DNA from 2 places in the Vagococcus intermedius genome. Region 2 is predicted to be linked to the other one. Evidence: predicted binding sites of a transcription regulator. Region 2 holds the regulator's gene; the other holds the start of a gene.
The links. The regulator LexA, encoded in region 2, represses DNA repair genes until DNA is damaged. The targets are predictions, from matches to a motif close to CNAACANNTGTTNG.

Region 1 (3,432 bases), 1.0 Mb from region 2:
TTGTGGCAAACGTTGAATTAATTGAATAAATAACATCGTTCCTAAAAAAGCAAATAAAAAAGCAACGCCTGATCGAACTAACATCGAATTATTAGGAAAAAAAACCATTGCCACTAGTATTCCTAAGCGAGCACTATCCATCGTTCCTGCTGTTGTAGGTGATACGAATTTATTTTGTGTTAAGTGCTGCATGATTAAGCCACAGACGCTACTTGTCGCTCCCGCAATAATTAAGCAGATCGTCCGTGGAATACGAGTACTCCATAAAACGAGTTTCTGTGTCTCATCTAACTGAAAAATGTTTCTAATTTCAATACTTTGAACTCCTATAAATAACGAACTAATTGCTAATACTAAAAGGATTAACATTAGCGTCCATTTTTTCAATACGCTCCACCTCTTTTTAATTGAGAATGATTTTCAGTCTCAATCTATAGTTTAAAGAAGTTATTTATAAATTGCAAGGACTTCTGAGTCTTTCTTTATAAGAAAATAACTCGACTGATGCTTTTAATTCCAAAGGAAAACTTTGAGTTATTCTTTAACAGATAGTATACTTTTAAGTAAGAAGTAATCTGACTGATTACATGACCCATTAAGAAAGGACGTTACTTATGAGCCAAACAGATGTGCAAGATTACTTAGAAAAAGGTATGTATGGTGCTCCTCAATTAAAACCTGAAGAAAAACGCCAGTATTTAGGAACCTTTCGTGAGCGTATTTTTTTAACCATGACAATTGCTGAAATGGCTGACAAAAAAAATATCACTCACTTTAAACAAGAATTAACAGATAATCCTCAACAACAGGTTTTAATCAATGCGGCCGTAGATTTCCCGATTCAAAATGACTACATGATAGCCGCACAAAAAGCTAAGTGCCCATTTAAAATTGTGGATACTGAAAATCAAAACTCACCAGAGGCCATTGGCTTAGTTTATGCTAGTGAAACAGCTGTTAATTTAGAAACAGTTGATGTCACTAAAAAATATCAAACAGTTCTTCAACAAAAAAAAACCGAATCATCTAAGTCCAAACCCGTTGAAGGTAAAAAAAGCAGCTGGTTTACTCGCTTATTCAAATAAAAAAGACCAGACACTTAGTGTCTGGTCTTTTTTATTTGTATCTTAGGTCTAAGCTAATTGGTTCATACGTTTGTGGCGCTAAGTTAGTAACTGTAACGCCTAATAATCGAATGCCTCTTTCCATCTCAAAAAATTCTTCCCAAATTAAGAGTGCTTGAAAATAAATAGCTTCTGCACTTGCTAGGTACTCCGTTAATGTCCGTCGTCTCGTCACTGTCTCATAGTCATCATATCTCACTTTTAATACGACTGTTTGACCATGTTTTTGTGTTTTCTTTAGTGTTTCTGCCACTTTAGATGACAGTTCCCTTAGCTGTAAGGTTACCTGATTTTCTGAGATAAGAGGCTTAGTATAAGTATTTTCGCGCCCAATTGATTTTCGCTCTCTATTGGGATTGACAGGAGCATCATGAATTCCCCGTACTTTTCTAAATAATTCATACCCCATCTTACCAAATTCCTGAATCAAGGCCATTTCACTCCATTTAAAAAGATCTTCCCCCGTAAAAATAGCTAACTCATGCATACGTGGGACTGTTTTTTTTCCAACCCCATGAAATTTTTCAATAGGTAGACTCTTTAAAAATATTTCAGCCTGATCAGGTAAAATTACCGTTAATCCACGCGGCTTTTCATAGTCTGACGCAAGTTTAGCAATAAATTTATTATAGCTTACACCTGCTGAACAGGTTAAGTGAAGTTCTTGCCAAATATCTAATTGAATTAAACGAGCTACTTTAATCGCACTTTTAATCTCATATTTATTTGTCGTAACATCTAAATAGGCCTCATCAAAAGCAAGGGGTTCTACCATATCAGTATAACGGTGAAAAATATCATGAATTTGAGCCGATATTTCTTTATAATAAGTCAAATCACCTTGAATAAAATTAGCACTTGGACATAGTTCATAGGCTTTTTGAGCACTCATCGCTGAGTGAATCCCATATTTACGTGCTTCGTAATTTGCCGTTGTGACGACACCTTTTCCCCCAGTTTCTTTAGGATGACGTGCAATAACTAAGGGCTGTCCTCTCAACTCAGGACGATCACGTTCTTCAACTGACGCATAAAAAGCATCCATATCTAAATGAATGATTTTACGTGTCGTATCTTTATTTAAAGGAAAACGTAATTCACTCATCCCAATCCCTCCCTAATTTCAATCTCATTATACCACGAACTAACGTTCCCTAACAAAAATAGCGTAAACAAAAAACAACCTTCTAAAAGATTGTTTTTTTCTGATTATCCTTCTAATGTACTAGCAATTTTAGTTGTCATTAAATCAATGGCTACTTGATTTTCGCCACCTTCAGGGATGATGATATCTGCATATTTTTTAGTTGGTTCAATAAACTGATGGAACATAGGTTTTACAACAGTTAAATATTGCTCAATCACTGAATCTAATGTACGACCACGTTCTTCCATATCTCGTTTGATACGGCGAATAATTCGAATATCATCTTCAGTATCAACATATAATTTGATATCCATCAAATCACGTAAACGCTCATCTTCTAAAATCAAGATACCTTCAATAATAATCACTTCTTTTGGTTCTTGATGAATGACTTGATCACTACGAGTATGTGCCTCGTAATCATAAACTGGTTTATCAATTGCTTTATAACTAATCAAATCTTCTAATTGTTCAATTAGCAAGTCAGTATCAAAAGCAAACGGATGATCATAGTTCGTTTTCAAACGTTCTTCAAAGCTCAAATGACTTTGGTTTTTATAATAAGAGTCTTGCTCAAATAACAAAATAGAGTGGTCTTTAAACTCGTTTAAAATCGCCTTGCTGATACTTGTTTTACCACTACCAGAACCGCCCGTTACACCAATAACGATTGGTTTTTTGTCTTTCTCCATTTGGTTAAAACCCTCTTCCCTCAAATTATATTCTTTATCTATACTAATCTATATCACGCTGATATTCAATGCCTAATTTCATTATCACACACTTTTATTAGTATTTTATAGTTCAATATAAAAATCATTGAAATATTCTTCTGGTATCTTAGCCATCCCGTCATGTTCATTAAAATATACTAAAAGTTTCTCCAGTTCCGTTGGTGTTAACTCTCGCCACTGCCCCGGTGCTAGCTGCTTGTCCAAGACTAGCGGCCCCATTGATAGACGCTTCAGATAGGTAACTTTTTTACCCATTGCTAAAAACATTTTTTTAATCTGATGGAATTTACCTTCCGTTATATCTAATAAAAGATGACTCTCCTGACTATTACTATGTAAAATACGTAGGGAAGCTGGGAGACATTGGTAGCCGTCATCAAAAATAATCCCATGTTTTACTAATTCTTGATCATATGTCGTTACTTCA
Region 2 (3,432 bases):
TGAAACGCTCTTTAACATCAGCAGGTACTTCAAACTCAGGTGTATCCCATCCGTAAGCTTTTTTAGCTGCTTCAATACCGTCAGCTCCAAGTGGGGCACCGTGAACTTTGTTTGTTCCTTCGTTTGGCGCACCAAAACCGATGATAGTTTTGATTTCGATCATTGTTGGTTTTGTTGTTTCAGCTTTCGCTTCTTCAATTGCTTTAGAAATAGCTTCTAAATCGTTACCATCTTTAACTAAGATATGGTGCCATCCAGTTGCTTCAACACGGCCTTTCACATCTTCAGTAAATGATTTATCTAATGGACCATCTAATGAAATATCATTTGAATCATATAATACGATTAATTTATCTAATTTCATGTGTCCTGCCATACTCATTGCTTCTTGTGAGATACCTTCCATTAAATCACCATCTCCACAAATAGCATATGTGTAATGATCTACGATTTTCAAGTTTGGCTTGTTGTAAGTTGCAGCTAAATGAGCTTCAGCCATCGCAAACCCAACACTCATAGCAATGCCTTGGCCTAAAGGACCAGTTGTTGCTTCAACACCATCAGTGTGATTTACTTCTGGATGTCCTGGAGTACGGCTACCCCATTGACGGAATCCTTTTAAGTCATCTTGGTTTACATCGTAACCCGCTAAGTGTAATAAGCTATATAACATTGCTGAACCATGACCAGCAGAAAGAATGAAACGGTCGCGATCTACCCAGTTTCTTGACGTACTTGGGTTGATTTTTAAATGTTTAGTCCATAAAGCATATGCCATCGGTGCAGCCCCTAATGGTAATCCTGGGTGACCTGAGTTTGCTTTTTGGATAGTATCCATACTTAAGGTACGGATTGAGTTAACGCCTAATTCATCAATTTTATCGAACATGAATGTATTCCTCCTGTTTTTAGGTTATTTTTACCTTAAAAAGTTATAGGTCTATTTTACCTTTATCTAGGGTAAATTGCAATCACTAAATAAGCGTTTACCTATTATTCTTCAATATGACGGTTGTGTAACCCTTTATCTTTTTGGATACTTTTCAATTTGTCTGGTGTGACATCTTTACCTTCTTGGTCGACAACTTTCATGCCCTCAATATGATTACGCATTCCTCCGCGGAAACGTTCTAAATACTCCTCGCGTAAGGCTTTTTGTTCGTTTTGTTCCGCTAAAGTTAACCCCTCACCTTTAGCTTTATTTGCCAATTCATTAATACGTGCCATTTTTTCTTTTGATAACATAAATTAATTCCCTCCTAATTTCCTTTATACTAGCTTATTTTTTTTAAAAAAACAACTAATCAAGAACACTCTAGCAAACATACGAACATCTGTTTGATTTGTCCTACTCTCTATGATAAAATTAAGCTAATTAATAAATTAATTAAGGAGTCCTAATATGACAAAACCGAGAGAATCAAGACAACCTGAAATTTTAACGTATATTTATAAACACGTGACAGAAAAAGGATATCCACCTACTGTACGTGAAATCGGAACTGCAGTTAATCTCTCCTCAACTTCTACTGTCCATGGTCACTTATCACGTTTAGAAAAAAAAGGGTTAATTCAACGTGACAAAACCAAACCAAGAGCTTTAGAAGTCACTCCTTTAGGTTTAGAATTAATTGGGATACAAGATGACTCAATCCCAGTTTTAGGGACGGTGACCGCTGGTGAACCGATTTTGGCTATCGAAGAAGCTTCAGATTTCTTTCCTCTACCACCTAACTTACACAATGATGATAACAATTTATTCATGCTAACTATTCGTGGAGAAAGTATGATTAACGCTGGCATATTAGATGGTGATCAAGTCATCGTAAAAAAACAAACCTCAGCTTCTAATGGGGATGTGGTCATTGCGATGACCAATGACTCAGAGGCTACTTGTAAAAGATTTTATAAAGAAAAAAACCATGTTCGCTTACAACCTGAAAACGATACACTCGACCCCATCATTCTTGAAAATGTTAATATCTTAGGGAAAGTAGTCAGTCTTTACCGCGATCATATCTAAAAAATAAGAGCCGTACTACCAAAAAAATGAGGTAGTACGGCTCTTATTTTAAAATTTATTGATAATATCATCTACATTTTTAATCATGACAGAGATCGTTCCGTCCGGATTATTTATAAATTCAATCAACTCTTTATCTTGATACACATCTATAGGGATAGTCAGTTCAATGCCATTAGCTAGTTTAAGTTTTTGTTTACTATATTTTTTTTCATACTTAGGAACATTTATCGGGACATCTTCAACAAACTTAGTCTGCTCTACTCGTTCTAAATAGTCAGCTTTGGCAGAGTGATTTCCTTCAAAAACAGCTTCTGCTATTTTTTCATTGCTCAATTTCCCTTCGGTCTCGATACTTTCATACACTGCTTGTTGTACATTAGAAAAACTAACATATTTTTCTTCATTGTATTTATCTGCAATTTCTTTAACCGCTTTTTTTACAATTTTCAAATTGTCTTGAACCGTTGGTGTCACCTCTGCTTTTAAAATTAAGTCCGATAAATAAAAAGTTTTTTGTCCATCAAATGAATATTTTTTTTCGATTAATTCGAATTCTAACGTGTCTAGATTAATCCAAAACCCTTCTTCGACTTTTTGGGTCACATTCGGCAAGATAGTTTGGTTAATAATTAAATTATTAAATAAATTTTCACCTTCATAATCAACATAATGGGTATAGGCAGGTTTGTAATTTAACTTAAATACACCAAAATATGCTTGATTGGTTTGTTCTCCGATGAAACAAAGTAAATCCCCGCCAGGTATTTCTTGACCTTGTTTTAAGCAGTCATGTAAAATCATGGCTACTGCTTCACTTTGTCCGATAAAATCTAAACTAGGGTCTCTGAGAATTGCTACAATATCGTTATTAGTCGGTAAGTGCCCTGTTTTTAAATCAGCTGTTTGAAATTTTTTCAAGCAGCCCGCCAAATATGTTTTGACCGCATAGTCACTAAGCGTTAAAGGTGCTTTCGAACAAATCAACGACCCGCCTTCTAAATCTAAGATATGTAAAACTGCTGTTTTTATTTCCATTTAATTACTCATCCTTTTCTAAACTCTAATACTATTATCTAAGAAAAGACCAATTGGAATCGTCCAATTGGTCTTTTCCAAAAACTATTTAGTTTTCTTGTGTTAGCTCTTTTCCTAGACCAATGATAAACTCTCGCAATTGATCTTTAACTTCAGGGTGTCTTAAGCCATACGTGATACTTGTCTTCATAAATCCAAATTTATCACCTACATCATAGCGCTCTCCAGCAAATAAATAAGCTAATACTTGTTCGGTCTGATTTAAAGTATCAATAGCATCAGTCAATTGGATTTCACCACCTGCTCCGGGAGCTTGATGGTCTAAAATATCAAAAATAGCTGGTGTCAATAAGTAACGACCAATAATAGCT

Region 1: the regulator LexA is predicted to act here: its motif matches at 2,265-2,278, upstream of dinB (DNA polymerase IV).

The regions. Positions count from the first base shown of each region.
Region 1 covers NZ_CP110232.1:2,092,215-2,095,646, forward strand. The annotation lists gene OL234_RS09740 (ABC transporter permease) at 1-387, opposite strand, end outside; gene OL234_RS09745 (YueI family protein) at 615-1,085, shown strand; gene dinB (DNA polymerase IV) at 1,117-2,229, opposite strand; gene udk (uridine kinase) at 2,334-2,963, opposite strand; gene OL234_RS09760 (pseudouridine synthase) at 3,069-3,432, opposite strand, start outside.
Region 2 covers NZ_CP110232.1:914,336-917,767, reverse strand. The annotation lists gene tkt (transketolase) at 1-889, opposite strand, end outside; gene OL234_RS04280 (DUF896 family protein) at 994-1,245, opposite strand; gene lexA (transcriptional repressor LexA) at 1,403-2,023, shown strand; gene OL234_RS04270 (nucleoid-associated protein) at 2,072-3,061, opposite strand; gene galU (UTP--glucose-1-phosphate uridylyltransferase GalU) at 3,150-3,432, opposite strand, start outside.